Regions from separate parts of the Pseudomonas sp. S2_A02 genome, predicted to be linked through region 1. Evidence: riboswitches for the same ligand, from Rfam matches in the RefSeq annotation. Region 1 holds a riboswitch; the other holds the start of a gene.

Region 1 (7,674 bases):
CAGCCATTGGAACAATGCGCAGCCGCCCTGAGGCTTGAAACCATACTGCTCAAGCAGCAATGCCAGACGCTCACCGGCTTCGTCAGTGCGAATGCGCTGTCGCGTGTGCCCCTCGGTATCCGTCAAGCACGCCTGGCCGAGCACGCGGGTCGGTCCGCTGACCGCCCAAGGTCCGACCTGTTCGGCCAGCAGCTTAAGCAACTTGCGTTCGGCCAATACAAAACCCAGCCGCACCCCGGCCAGGCCGAAAAATTTGCCAAAGGAGCGCAGCACGATCAAGCCGATCTGATGGGTGAACGGTGCCAGGCTCAAATGCGGGGTGTTGTCCATGAATGCCTCATCCACCACCAGCCAGCCACCGCGCTGAGCCAGCCGCGAATGCCAATCCAGCAGGCGAGCCGGGGTCAGGCTCAACCCCGTGGGATTGTTGGGGTTGACCACCACCAGCACGTCGAGGCTGTCGAGAAAGAAATCGACTTCCGACTCCAGCACTTCACGCACGATGTAACCATTGCGACGCCAGGCTTCGGCGTGTTCGGCGTAACACGGCGACAGCACGCCGACCTTGCCGGCCCGGCGCAAACGCGGCAGCAACTGGATCGCCATTTGCGACCCGGCCACCGGCAATACTTGGGCCGCACCGTAATAGTCGCAGGCAGCCTGCTCTAGCCCGTCATCGGTTTCCGGCAACCGCGCCCAGGCCCGCAGCGGGATGTCCGGGACCGGGAATGGCCAGGGCGCCAGGCCACTGGACAGGTCGAGCCAATCGGCTTCGGCAATGCCGTATTCAAGCGCCGCCTTACGCAAGCGACCACCGTGCTCAAGCATAGAACTCAGCCCCCACGCAAAGAATCAGCAGCCATAACCATATCCCGCGCTGTACCAATTGCCAGCCACGGTCGATGGAATCGGCATCCGCCGGCACACCTTCGCCCAACTGCGGACGCTGATGCAGTTCACCGTGATAGATCGCCGCCCCGCCCAACTCGACGCCCAGCGCACCGGCACCCGCCGCCATCACCGGCCCGGCATTCGGGCTGTCCCAGGTCGGGCCCTGGGTACGCCAGCACTTCAGCGCCAGTCGGGTTTTGCCCAGCAGCGCGTAGGTCAACGCCACCAGACGTGCGGGAATGTAGTTCAGAACATCATCGATCTTCGCCGCCGCCCAACCGAAACGCTCGAAGCGTTCGTTGCGATAACCCCACATCGCATCGAGCGTGTTGCTCAGACGATAAAGCACCACGCCGGGCGCACCCGCCACGGCAAACCAGAACAGCGCGGCGAATACCGCATCGCTGCCGTTCTCCAGCACCGATTCGGTGGCGGCGCGGGCGACTTCGGTTTCATCCAGCTCACTGGTCTGACGGCTGACCAGATAGCCGACGCGGTTGCGCGCCTCGATTAAATCATCGCTGCGCAGGGCCTTGGCCACCGGCTCGACGTGCTCACCAAGGCTGCGCATACCGAGGGCGCAATAGAGCACCAAAATCTCTACGATCCAGCCAACGTAAGGCGCCCAGGAAATTGCGGTGGCCAGCAAAGTCAACGGCACGACCGCCATCACCCAGGCTGTAACGCCATGACTGCGCCAGCCACGGCCACCGGAGTTGAAACGCTGCTCGATGCGATCGGCAAAACGACCGAACGCCACCAGCGGATGCCAGCGTTTGGGTTCACCCAGCAGCGCATCCAGCGCGACCGCGGCGACACTCAACAACGCCACACTCATTGACTCACTCCCCAATAATTTTCATACAGCAACTCGCTGAGTGGGCGTGCTTGCGCCCAGCCTTCGAGTACCAACATCGGCGCCGGATAGAATGCCTCGACCGGTCCCAGACAAAGAATGGCCAAAGGCTTGGCCCCGCTCGGTAAACCCAGCAAGTCCGCCAGCGCTTGTGGCTCGAACAATGACACCCAGCCCATGCCCAGGCCTTCGGCGCGGGACGCGAGCCAAAGGTTCTGGATGGCGCAGGACAATGAGGCCATGTCCATTTCCGGCAATGTACGACGGCCGAAGATATGCCGCTCACGATCGTCCATCAGCGCGGCGACCAGCACCTCGGCGCAGTCGTTGATGCCTTCGACCTTGAGCTTCATGAATTCGTCGGAACGCTCGCCGAGGGCTTCGGCGGTGCGGATGCGTTCCTCTTCCACCAGCTGCTGAATCTTGCCGCGAAGTGCCCGGTCGCTGATGCGGATGAAACGCCAAGGCTGCATCAGGCCGACACTCGGCGCCTGATGCGCGGTTTCAAGCAGACGCCTCAGTAACTCAGGTTCGACGGTGCCGCCGCTGAAATGCCGCATGTCGCGGCGTTCGGCGATCGCGCGATAAACAGCTTCGCGTTCGGCTTCGGAAAATGCGTTGTCCGTCATGGCCTCTTCGCGAGCAAGCCCGCTCCCACATTAGAAGGTGTGTGACCTGAAGAAACTCGGTCCACTGTGGGAGCGGGCTTGCTCGCGAAGGCGGCCTCACGATCAGGCACAAACAACGCGGCAATCGCCGATGGATTCGACGGAAAATAAAAATGCACATAAGAAGCCGTCATCCGCCCCTCACGATAAACCGCCTCCGCCCCCTCGCCCGCCATTCGGGCTCAGCCCACGAGCAATCGGCTCAAGTTCGGTGCTGGTCAACGAGTGGTGATAGGTGTGCCCACGCAGCAAACCTTCCGGCAATTCAACCGCCTGCAAAGCCAACGCGGCAAGACGCTTCTGCATCACCGCATCACCAGCCAGCAAGCCGACCAGTTCAGCGCGAGTACCCTCGACATCGGTCAAGGAATCCAGCAGATACAGCATGCCGCCACACTCGGCCAACAACGGTTTGCCCGCCGCGTGATGAGCGCGGATCGCGGTCAGCATCGGCGTGTTTTGCGACAACGCCACATGGTGCAGTTCGGGGTAACCGCCCGGCAGATACAGGCTGTCTGCCTCCGGCAATTCGGTGTCGCGGATCGGCGAGAAGAAAGACAGTTTGGCGCCCATGGCCCGTAGCAGATCCAGGCTCGCGCCGTAGGTAAACGCGAAAGCTTCGTCCCGGGCCACGGCAATTCGCACACCGGCCAACAACGGTTCGGCTGTAATCATTTCAGGCGCGGCGAATTCCACGGGCGGCGGTAGAGCCACATCGCAACTGCTGGTCAGCGACTCAGCCGCCGCATCGAGACGCAGATCAAGATCATTCAGCTCGCTGGCCTGAACCAGGCCGAGATGCCGACTCGGCAATTCGATCCCGGTCTCCCGGGACAACGCGCCGTACCAGCGCAAGCCTTCAGTCAGGCTGCCTTCGAGCAACTGCGCATGGCGCACGGTGCCGACCCGGTTGGCCAGCACACCGGCAAACGGCAAGTCCGGCTGATAACGCGCAAGGCCCAGGGCCAGCGCGCCAAACGTCTGCGCCATGGCGGTGCCGTCGATCACGCCGAGCACCGGCACACCAAGTGCCGCGCCAAGTCGGCGCTGGACGGCGTACCGTCGAACAGCCCCATGACGCCTTCGATGAGGATCAGATCGGCTTCGCCAGCGGCCTCCCACAATAGACGCCGACTTTCCTGCTCGCCGACCATCCACATGTCGAGTTGATAGACCGGTGCACCGCTGGCACGCTCGAGAATCATCGGGTCGAGAAAGTCCGGGCCGCATTTGAACACGCGAACCTTGCGTCCCTGATTGCGATGCAAACGGGCGAGCGCGGCGGTGACGGTGGTCTTGCCCTGACCGGAGGCCGGCGCGGCGATCAGTACCGCCGGGCATTGACGATGGCTATTCATAAAGTGCAGTTCACAACTCGACGCCTTTTTGCGCTTTGATTCCGGCCTGGAAGGCGTGCTTGATCATGCCCATTTCAGTGACAGTGTCGGCCAGCTCGATCATCTCCGGTTTGGCGCCACGACCGGTGACCACCACGTGCTGCATCGGCGGACGGGCCTGCAAGTCGCTGAGCACTTGATCGAGATCGAGGTAGCCGTGCTTGAGGGCGATGTTCAACTCATCAAGCACTACGAGGCCAATGGCCGGATCACGCAGCAATTCGCGGGACACCGCCCACGCGGCTTCGGCGGCTGCAATGTCACGCTGGCGATCCTGGGTTTCCCAGGTGAAGCCCTCGCCCATCACATGAAAACGCACCTGCTCCGGGAAGCGCCGGAAGAACAACTCCTCGCCGGTGCTGGTGCGCCCCTTGATGAACTGCACCACGCCGCACTGCATACCGTGGCCCATGGACCGCGCAAGCATGCCGAAGGCCGAGCTGCTTTTGCCTTTGCCGTTGCCGGAGAGCACCAGCAGCAAACCGCATTCATTTGGCGAGTTGGCGATGCGTTCGTCGATCACCGCTTTTTTGCGCAGCATGCGCGCCAGGTGGCGTTCGTCACGATCGGGGGTATCAGTCATGGGGGAGCTCTCCGTTGAGGCTGGATAACGGCGGGCAGGCACAAGAATAGACGGCAAGAAGCCTGGCATCGCCCACCGTGATGCCGTTGGATGAGTCAGGCCGGTCTCCGGGCTCATGAGCGGCGCCAAGGCCAACTGCGCGCCTTCCCATATCGACAGTCGACACAGTGGCTCAAAGCGCAGCTTTTACTCATTTACCGTTGCGGGGGCAGCGCCGGGATCGTGATCATTCTTCGCTGGAAGAAATTCACTCACCGGCTTCCCTGTTTCACTCTGTCGACCAGCGTCACAGAGCACCTGAAACAAGCCGCGAAGGTTAGAGGGTTGGGGGTGGAGCGTCAATTAAAGCCGGGGCGCCTCTGAGCGAATAACTGCCGTCGATCAATTAACTGACGCCAATCTTGTGCCACACTGCAAGCAGTGATATCAAAGAGCCACAACCTGACAACACAATAACAAGGGTGAGCCACATGCAAGGCATGATCATCAGCAATCCGAAGCTGGAATTCCTGCGGCCGGTGCTGGAACGCTGGTTTGACTGTATCGACCGCTACAATGCCGTGCGCGGCGATAACGATACACCTTACTGGTATGACGAAAACGCCAACCTCGGCCTGCTCTCCGCCGCGGCCTGGATGGCAGAAATGGTCACGCTGCAACAAACGTCGACGCGCAAACAGACCGAAGAAGGCGAACGCAACGCCCGCGCCGATCTGTTTATCGCCAGCAGCGAAGAACGCGCATATCTCCAGGCCACCCAGCGCTGGCCGCGAGTCAATAGCCTGAACCTGACCCAGGCACTGGCGGACATCACCAGTGACGCGAAGCGAATCAGCTACGCCAGCGATCTGAAACTCGGCTGCCTGTTTGTCGCGCCACAAAAAGCCCAGCACAGCGCCACCCCGGAAGAGCTCCAGGACATGGTCGACGACCTGCAAAAGGAGCATACCTGCGCCGTGGCCTGGTATTTCCCTTACGCCTACCGCAAGTTGCGTAATGAAACCGGCAACTACCATCCAGGGATCGCCGTATTGTTCAAGGAAGCCCGCGGCTGACGGGTTGAACCATCGAACGTCTACGCTTCTCTATGATTACGTCAATGCATTCATAGGGAAGATCAGTAATGCACAAACCCCAGCTCGTTTTCATTATCGCGCTCGCCGGAGGGCTCGCCGCCTGTGGTGAAACCTCCAGCCTGCAAGTCTCGGACGGAACCGGACCGTCGCCCAAGCTGCCAGAGCCGAATAAAACCCTGATCCCGACGGTAAACATCGCCCCGGCGATCGGCTGGCCTGAAGGCAAGAAACCCGTCGCCGCGGCCGGGACTCAAGTGACGGCGTTTGCCGAAGGCCTCGATCATCCGCGCTGGCTCTATGTGCTGCCCAACGGCGATGTGCTGGTAGCCGAAACCAACGCGCCGCCCAAACCCGATGATGGCACAGGCATTCGCGGCTGGGTCATGGGCAAAGTCATGGGCCGTGCCGGTGCCGGCGTCCCCAGCCCGAACCGCATCACCCTGCTGCGGGACAAAGACCACGACGGCGTCGCCGAAACCCGCACGGTGTTTCTGGAAAACCTCAACTCGCCGTTCGGCATGACCCTGGTCGGCAATGACTTGTATGTCGCCGACACCGACCGCCTGCTGCGTTTCCACTACGAAAACGGCGAGACGGCGATCAAGTCGCAGCCGATCAAGGTGGTCGATCTGCCGGGCGGCACGCTGAATCACCACTGGACCAAAAACGTCATCGCCAGCAAGGATGGCAGCAAGCTATACGTCACCGTGGGCTCGAACAGCAACGTCGGTGAAAACGGCATGGATCAGGAGGAAGGACGCGCGGCGATCTGGGAAGTGGACCGCGCCACCGGCAACCATCGGATCTTCGCCTCGGGGATTCGTAATCCAAACGGTCTGGCCTGGGAGCCTCAGAGCGGCGCACTGTGGACCGCCGTCAACGAGCGTGACGAAATCGGCAGCGACCTGGTGCCGGACTACATCACATCCGTGAAGGACGGTGGGTTCTACGGCTGGCCTTACAGCTATTACGGCCAGCACGTCGACATTCGCGTCGAGCCGCAAAACCCTGAACTGGTGGCCAAGGCCATTGCGCCAGACTATGCAGTTGGGCCACATACCGCGTCACTGGGCCTGACGTTTGCCGAAGGCAGCAAACTGCCCGCGCCGTTCACTCAAGGTGCCTTCATCGGCCAGCATGGCTCATGGAACCGCAAGCCGCTCAGTGGCTACAAAGTGATTTTCGTGCCGTTCAGCGCCGGCAAACCGAGCGGGCAGCCGGCGGATGTGCTCACGGGCTTCCTCAATGACGAGGAAAAAGCCATGGGCCGGCCGGTGGGCGTGGTGATCGATCAGCAAGGAGGCTTGCTGGTGGCGGATGATGTGGGGAACAAGGTGTGGCGCGTTTCCGCAGCTAAATAATGCGATTACTGCCAGACGAAAACCCTGTGGGAGCGGGCTTGCCCGCGATAGCGGCAGCCCAGACTACATCGAAGTTGAATGTGCCGACGTCATCGCGGGCAAGCCCGCTCCCACAGGAGATCAGCGTTTACGACAGAGCGTGCGAGCGGCCATGACAACCTGCGCTACGGATTATGTGCCAAGTGCTCGGGTTGCAAGACGCGCTTGGCGCTCAGATAGGCTCTCTGCCAGTAAGCTTTGGACAAGCTGTCCAGCTTGACCGTGCCGCCCGTGGCTGGGGCGTGGACGAAGCGGCCTTCGCCGACGTAGATCCCGGCGTGGCTGACCTGGGAGCCGCCATTGGTGGCGAAGAAAATCAGGTCACCGGTTTGCAGGCCTTCCTTGCCGATATTGGGGGCCTGCATACCGATCATCTCGCGGGTGGAGCGCGGCAAGGAAATGCCTGCGACATCGCGATACACGTAACCGATCAGACCGCTGCAATCGAACCCGGAATCTGGCGTGTTGCCACCCCAACGATAAGGCGTTCCCACCAAACCCAGCGCGCGAAACAGCACGTCTTCTGCCGCAGGAGAAAAGGCTTGGGAAGGACCGAAAACAATTGGAGCGCGGACTACCGGCGCAGGTGGCGGTGTGCGGCTGGCGCAGGCGCTGAGCAGCGCTGCGAAGAACATGAGTGCGAGGCGGGCCGACATCGTCATAAGCAGAACATCCTGATCTGGCTGCGGCTTTTTCTGCCACAAAGACAGAAAAGAAAACCGCCTGCGCAGAACGCAGGCGGTTTGCCATCAATAATAGATCAGGATTCTAGCGGCTACGCGGCAAACTTCAAGTAAGACTTT
Region 2 (7,674 bases), 1.8 Mb from region 1:
TGGTGACCCTCCAGCACAGCAGTGGGCACCAGGGAGCCTGCATAGATGATGACCGGGCAGCTACGAATCAACCGCTGGCCTTTAACGGTGATCAGTTCCGGGTCGCCGGGGCCTGCGCCAATGAAGTAGACGGTCATCGTCGTTTCCTGTCAGAAAAAGGGTATGGGCACGCTTCAGATGAAGACTGCTCATGATCGAAGGCGGGGATTATCGGGGATTTTACGCGGCGCTGGCCAATGCCAGGGTGGCCTGGGCGTATTTTTGTCGTGGAATCAGCAACTTTGCCGGTGCCTGAGCTAACTGTTCGGCCAGTGCCAGCGCGGCACTTTCCGCTACGCCGTAACAGCCGGTGCGTTCGAACGCGATGTCCGAGTGGTGGCTGAGTTGCGGTTCATAACCGGCCAATTGTTCGCTGCTGAAATACGTCAACGGCAATGCCAGCTGTTCGGCCAGTTCGATCAGGGCGGGCTCTTCGCGCTTGAGGTCGATGCTGGCCAAGGCCTTGATCTGACGAAGCTCGATTTGATGAGCCTGTAACGCTTGATCAAGCAGCGCCCGCAGCGTGCTGACGGGGCAGCCGCGCTGGCAGCCCAGGCCGACCACCAGGGTCGGCGCTGTGCTGACGTCAGTCATGCGGAGTACTGGCCATCGCTTTTGCGGCGGAACAACCAGGCGCTGATCAGGCCAAGGGCCAGCCAGAACGCCATGTTGGTCAGCTGCGAAGCGATTTTGAACTGCGCTTCCAGGGCTTCCGGAGCCAGCATCGAATGCACTTCCGGTTGCGGTGCACCGATCACATGAGGCACGGCCAGGATCGCCACGCCGAGGATCTTCATCAGCCAGTGGCGGCTGAACACGATCAGCGCGATGCCGACAGCGGTGGACGCGGCAGTGCCAATCCACCAGATCTGCCGTTGCGCCAGATCTGCTGCGGCAGTGCCCGGCAGCTCAGGTGGCAGGCCGAGGGTTGGCGCCAGCACGAACGTCGCATAACCGGCCAGACCCCAGAGCAGGCCCTGAGAGGTACGGCGTGGAGCGCGCAAGGTGTAGAGGCCCGCGAGCATCAGGGCGAAACCGACCGCTACCACCAGATTGCCGCCGGTGGTTGACAGCACGCGCTGCCAGCCGTCTTCCGGCTCCCATGTTTCGGCGTCGTGGGTATGAGCGGCGACAGCGCCAGCATCGTGCTCGTGGACTTCGACAGCAGCCGGCTCGGATTTTTCGTAGGTCTCGGCCTGCAAAATCAGCGGGGCAACCCAAAAGCTTTGCAGCAGGGTCAGCAGCAGGGCGGCCAGCAACCCGGTGAAACCTGCGGTTTGCGCAATACGCTTGATCATGTCAGCAGGTCTCAATGGCACGGAAAGGCAGAGCTGTGACGGGTGTCGTGCGCGGCGTTGTGTACCGCTTCGATGTGCGAGAAACCGGCGAAGTACACCAGGCACGCGCCAAGGATCGACGCACAAAAAGCGGCGGTCAGGCGTTGGCTCAAGGTTGAAGTGGTGCTGGCGGTGCTACTGGCGGTACTGCTGATGATCGACATGGCGCTTCCCTCTGGTCTGTCAGCGGGTGAATAGAGCGCATGAAAACCGCCGCACGCCGGGGCACGCAGAGATTTCGAACAGCGCCCGCCCACCGCGGGTTTGTTATTCAGTGAACGTAAAAGTCACTTTGTGTTGCGGGCCGGTCTCCGGGCTCGCGAGGGGCAGGGCTTGCGCCGACACCTGCAAGCATCACCTTCCCATGCCGTATGACGGGCACAGTGGATCTGACGCTTCACTCGCTTACCGTTGCGGGGGCAGCACCGGACTGGCATGGCTTAAGAGTAAAGCACATGATTCACCGGTTTCCCGTTTCACCCTGTGAAGGGCACCCGTAACAAGGTGTGTAGGAGAGCATGGGCGGGGGTTGGGCGTCAATTGGCAAGGGTTCTCAACTCTGTGGTAGGGGCTTGCCTGTGGCGAGGGGGCTTGCCCCCGTTTTGATCGTTCCCATGCTCTGCGTGGGAATGCCTCAACGGACGCTCCGCGTTCGGCTCTGGATGGGACGCAGAGCGTCCCGGGCTGCATTCCCACGCAGAGCGTGGGAACGATCAATCAAGGGGGGCTGTGGCGTGCTCAGTGATTGACCCGCCCCCACACGATGCGTAGCCTTGCGCTTTCGAGGTTCTTCGGCATCTGCCGAAGCTAAGAAGGGAACGCGGTCGATGCCGCGGCTGCCCCCGCAACTGTGAACGGTGATGTTCGCTGCCACGCCACTGCAAGCCCTGATCCATCAGGTTCGCGGGAAGGCGCAGCGAATGCCAGGCCAATAAGGCCGGCACACCGTCAGCCAGGAGACCTGCCTCGACACAGATTCTCACTTTCAACCGGGCGGGGTGATCCGGTGGCGAAACTCTTGTGCGCGCACCTGCCGCAGCGATTGTCGTCCCGTATGCCCGCCACCTTGCCAAAGGGCATCCGATGAAAACACTGGCCAAACTCCCTGTCACCATCGTTACCGGCTTCCTCGGCTCGGGCAAAACCACCTTGCTGCGCCACATGCTCGACAACGCCCAGGGCCGCCGCATCGCGGTGATCGTCAACGAGTTCGGCGAGCTTGGCATCGATGGCGAGATCCTCAAGCAGTGCTCGATCGGTTGCACCGAAGAAGAAGCCAACGGTCGCGTCTATGAGCTGGCCAACGGCTGCCTGTGCTGCACAGTTCAGGAAGAATTCTTCCCGGTGATGCGCGAACTGGTCGCTCGTCGCGGCGACCTCGACCACATCCTCATCGAAACTTCGGGCCTGGCCTTGCCAAAACCTTTGGTTCAAGCCTTCCAATGGCCAGAAATCCGCAGCGCCTGCACGGTTGACGCGGTGATCACCGTGGTCGACAGCCCGGCCGTGGCTGCTGGTACCTTCGCTGCGTTCCCGGATCAGGTTGATGCCCAGCGCAAACTCGACCCGAACCTGGACCACGAATCGCCGCTGCACGAGCTGTTTGCCGACCAACTGGCCAGCGCCGACCTGGTGATCCTCAACAAGGCCGACCTGATCAGCGCTGACGACCTGGCCCGTGTGCGCCTGGAAGTCGCCGAAGAACTGCCGCCAGCGGTGAAAGTCATCGAAGCCAGCAGCGGCCGTCTGCCACTTGACGTGCTGATCGGCCTCGGTGCCGGTTCCGAAGAGCACATCGACAGCCGCCACAGCCATCACGATCATCACCATGAAGGTGAAGATGATCACGACCATGACGCGTTCGATTCCATCTCGATCGAGCTGCCACAAGCCGACGAAAGCCTGCTGATGGATGCACTGACTCAATTGGTGGTCCAGCACGGCATCCTTCGGGTTAAAGGTTTTGCAGCGGTGCCGAACAAGCCGATGCGCCTGCTGATCCAGGGCGTGGGCACGCGTTTCGACAAGCACTTTGACCGTCAGTGGGGCACTGAAGAAGCGCGCACCACCCGTCTGGTGTTGATCGGTCAGGATCTGGACGCCGCTCAGCTCGAAGCGCAATTGCGCGCTGCGCTCAGCGTTTAAACCATGCACCTGCTCAGGACCCAGCCCGGCGGTTTCGTGTCGGATGACAACATTGCCGACCTTGGACAAACCCCCGCCGAGCTGGTGATCCTGTGCAGCGGTGACTCCAGCCTGGCGTTGCTCGCCGAAGCGGCGCAGCAGTTGCCCGACGATTACCCGAGCGTGCGCCTGGCTAACCCGATGCAGGTGCAGAATCACGCCTCGGTCGATCTCTATGTCGACGAAGTGCTGCGCCACGCCAAGGTTATTCTGATTTCGCTGCACGGCGGCATCGCCTATTGGCGTTATGGCATTGAGCGGCTGGTGGAATTATCCGAACGCGGCGTTCAGCTGATTCTGGTGCCGGGGGATGATCGCCCGGACCCGGAACTGAGTGACCTGAGCACCGTAACCGCGCAAGACCGCGACCGGCTCTGGCACTTCCTGCGTCAGGGCGGCATGGCCAACGCACTCGACCTGTTTCGCTGCCTCGCTAATCGCTGGCTGGGCCGTAACTACCCATGGTCCGAGCCGCAAACCCTGCCACGCACCGCGATTTACCATCCGCAAAAAAGCCCCGCAGAACTGAAGGATTGGCAAGCCGACTGGCAAGCTGATCAGCCGGTGGCGGCGGTGCTGTTTTACCGCTCGCATCTGCAGGCGGCGAATACTGGTTTCATCGATATTTTCTGCCAGCGTTTGCAGGCGGCGGGGTTGAATCCGTTGCCGATTGCGCTGGCCAGTTTGAAAGAGCCCGGCTGCCTGACGGTGGTTGAGGACTTGCTGGATGAAGTCGAGGCGGGGGTGATTCTCAACACCACCGGTTTCGCCCAGTCCAGCCCCGAAGCGCCGCATCTGCGACCGTTTCGCCGCAACATTCCGGTGATCCAGGCGATCTGCGCCCAGGACAATGAACCCGGTTGGCGCGCCAGCGAACAAGGCCTCGGTCCCCGTGATTTGGCGATGCATATCGCGCTGCCGGAGCTGGATGGGCGAATCATCAGTCGGCCGATCAGCTTCAAGGATCTGGCGTGGCGCAGCGAGCGCAGTCAGTCCGACGTGGTCTGCTACCGGCCTGCACCTGAGCGCATGGATTTTGTCGCCGAACTGGCGCGGCGCTGGATCGATCTGGTGCGAGTGCCCAACGGCGAAAAACGCATCGCCCTGATCCTCGCCAACTACCCGACTCGCGATGGGCGCATCGGCAATGGCGTGGGTCTCGATACACCGGCTGCCGCACTGAATATCCTCCGTGCCCTGCATGTCGAAGGTTATCCGCTGCCGGCCGAGTTGCCGGACAGTGGCACCGCGTTGATCCAGCAATTGCTCGGCGGCGTCAGCAACGACCTCGACACCCTCGACCAGCGTCCCTGTCATCAAAGCCTCGCGCTGGACGATTACAACCTGATATTCAACGCGCTGCCCGAGGCCAATCGCCAAGCCGTGCTGGAGCGCTGGGGCGCCCCCGAAAATGATCCAATGTTCCGTGGCGGACGAATGATGATTGCCGGTCTGCGCTTCGGCCTGACTTTCGTTGGCATTCAGCCCGCCCGGGGTTACCAGGTGGACCCGAGCGCGGTGTATCACGACCCGGACTTGGTGCCGCCCCACGGCTATCTGGCGTTCTACTTCTGGTTGCGCAACACCTACGGCGCTCACGGCGTGATCCACGTCGGCAAGCACGGCAACCTCGAATGGCTGCCGGGCAAGGGCGTTGGGTTGTCGGAAAACTGCTGGCCGGACGCATTGCTCGGGCCGCTGCCGAACATCTACCCGTTTATCGTCAATGACCCGGGCGAGGGCGCCCAGGCCAAGCGTCGTACGCAGGCGGTGATCATCGATCACCTGATGCCGCCGCTGACCCGCGCCGAAACCTACGGTCCGCTGCGTAATCTCGAATTGTTGGCCGACGAGTATTACGAAGCGCAATTGCTCGATCCGCGCCGCGCCCGGGAGTTGCAACGCGACATTCTGCAACTGGTGCGCGACACGCACATCGACCGTGAACTGCAGCTCGACGAAAAGCTCGACAGTGACGCCGACGCGGCGATCTGGTTGCCGCGTCTGGACACGTATTTGTGCGACTTGAAGGAGTCGCAGATCCGTGATGGCCTGCACGTGTTTGGCGAGTCGCCGGTCGGGCGGTTACGCATCGACACCTTATTGGCTTTGCTGCGCATTCCTCGCGGCGATGGCCGTGGGGCGCAATCGAGCTTGCTGCGGGCATTGGCCAAGGCGTTTGAATTGGGCTTCGATCCGCTGGATTGCGCGTTGGCTGAGCCTTGGGTCGGGCTGCGTCCGGATGCCCTGTTGTCGGTCAGCGATGAGCTATGGCGCACAGCGGGCGATACCCGCGAGCGACTGGAGCTATTTGCCGCTGAACTGATCTTGCTGACACTGAACCCATCTCAAGCCCACCACGACCCCTGTGGGAGCGGGCTTGCCCGCGAAGGCGGCGTGTCAGTCGACATTGATTTATCTGACCCACCGCTATCGCGGGCAAGCCCGCTCCCACAGGGTCTTGCGTGGGCTGACGTCAGCGCCATCCTTGAGAGCCTGCGCGAAGTGGTCGCCCCACGCCTGGACGCCTGCGGCCCGGCAGAAATGCGCGGCTTGCTGGACGCCCTCAGCGGTCGATTCGTCCCGGCCGGCCCGAGCGGCGCACCGAGTCGCGGCCGGTTGGACGTGCTGCCCACCGGGCGCAATTTCTATTCGGTGGACGTGCGCAACCTGCCGACCACCACCGCGTGGCGCATCGGCTTCCAGTCCGCGAACCTGATTCTCGAACGGCACTTGCAGGACCACGGCGATCACCTGCGGCAGCTCGGCTTGTCGGTCTGGGGCACCGCGACCATGCGCACCGGCGGCGACGACATTGCCCAGGCCATGGCGCTGATGGGCGTGCGACCGGTGTGGGCGACGGGCAGTCAACGGGTCGACGACTTCGAAATTCTGCCGTTGAGCCTGCTGGACCGCCCGCGCGTGGATGTGACCTTGCGCGTTTCCGGATTCTTCCGCGATGCCTTTGCCAACCTGATCCGGTTGTTCGACGCCGCCGTGCAAGCGGTCGCCGCGCTGGATGAACCGGACGATCTCAACCCGTTGGCGGCCAAGGTCCGCGCTGAGTGGCAAGCGCTGCTGGAATCCGGTCTGGATGAAGACGCTGCGCGGCGGCAGGCCGGCTGGCGCATCTTCGGCGCCAAACCGGGTGCTTACGGCGCGGGCGTGCAGGGCGCCATCGACGGTCGCTTGTGGCAAAGCCGTGAGGACTTGGCCGAGGTTTACCTGAACTGGGGCGGCTACGCTTACGGCGGCTCCGATGAAGGCACCGCCGCCCGCGAACAGTTCGCCCAGCGTCTGAGCCAGGTGCAGGCAGTGTTGCAAAACCAGGACAACCGCGAACACGACTTGCTCGATTCCAACGACTATTACCAGTTCCAGGGTGGCATGCTGGCGGCCGTCGAAAGTCTCAGCGGTGAAGCAGCGGCCAGTTATCACGGCGACCACAGTCAGCCGGACTTGCCTAAGATTCGCACCTTGAAGGAAGAGCTGAACCGGGTGATCCGTTCCCGTGCAGCCAATCCGAAATGGATCGACGGGGTCAAGCGTCACGGCTATAAAGGCGCGTTCGAACTGGCGGCGACGGTCGATAACCTGTTTGCGTTCGACGCCACCACGCAGTTGATCGACGACCACCAATATGCGTTGCTGGCGGATGCCTATTTGCTCGATCCGGCGACCCGGGAGTTTGTCCGCGAACACAATCCCCATGCCTTGCGCGACATGACCGAGCGCATGCTCGAAGCGCAGCAACGAGGGATGTGGAAAGAACCGGGTGAGTACCGCGAGGCGCTGGAGAATTTGTTGCTGGACATCGAAGAAGACGGGTAAGTCTCTGGCACCGCTAACCTGTGGGAGCGTGGCTTGCCCGCGAAGAGGCCCTCACAATCAACATTGATTTCGACTGAGCGGACGCCTTCGCGGGCAAGCCACGCTCCCACAGGTACAAGGTGTGCCTGCCACCGACCATGACTGAGATTTGAAAATGACCGACACCCCCCATTTCCCGCTCTCCGCCGTGGTCGGCGCCGATGACTTGAAGCTCGCGCTGTACCTCACCGCCATCGACCCGAAAATCGGTGGCGTGCTGATCGAGGGCCCGCGCGGCATGGCC

What was found. Region 1 has a riboswitch for cobalamin ahead of cobO (cob(I)yrinic acid a,c-diamide adenosyltransferase). Riboswitches for the same ligand answer to the same signal wherever they lie in the genome.
Region 2: it holds a riboswitch for cobalamin, as region 1 does, so the genes downstream of both, cobW (cobalamin biosynthesis protein CobW) here and cobO (cob(I)yrinic acid a,c-diamide adenosyltransferase) in region 1, are expected to answer to the same signal.

The regions. Positions count from the first base shown of each region.
Region 1 is NZ_CP162776.1:1,829,962-1,837,635, forward strand. Features, by position in the region: gene cobD (threonine-phosphate decarboxylase CobD) at 1-828, opposite strand, end outside; gene cbiB (adenosylcobinamide-phosphate synthase CbiB) at 821-1,729, opposite strand; gene bluB (5,6-dimethylbenzimidazole synthase) at 1,726-2,376, opposite strand; partial or broken gene AB4O41_RS08330 (cobyrinate a,c-diamide synthase) at 2,373-3,773, opposite strand; gene cobO (cob(I)yrinic acid a,c-diamide adenosyltransferase) at 3,784-4,395, opposite strand; cobalamin riboswitch at 4,477-4,711, opposite strand; gene AB4O41_RS08340 (hypothetical protein) at 4,866-5,450, shown strand; gene AB4O41_RS08345 (PQQ-dependent sugar dehydrogenase) at 5,519-6,832, shown strand; gene AB4O41_RS08350 (C40 family peptidase) at 6,997-7,533, opposite strand.
Region 2 is NZ_CP162776.1:46,723-54,396, forward strand. Features, by position in the region: gene cobM (precorrin-4 C(11)-methyltransferase) at 1-137, opposite strand, end outside; gene AB4O41_RS00165 (cobalamin biosynthesis protein) at 220-633, opposite strand; gene AB4O41_RS00170 (CbtA family protein) at 630-1,337, opposite strand; gene AB4O41_RS00175 (CbtB domain-containing protein) at 1,349-1,540, opposite strand; cobalamin riboswitch at 1,662-1,889, opposite strand; cobalamin riboswitch at 2,144-2,359, shown strand; gene cobW (cobalamin biosynthesis protein CobW) at 2,460-3,521, shown strand; gene cobN (cobaltochelatase subunit CobN) at 3,525-7,391, shown strand; gene AB4O41_RS00190 (ATP-binding protein) at 7,546-7,674, shown strand, end outside.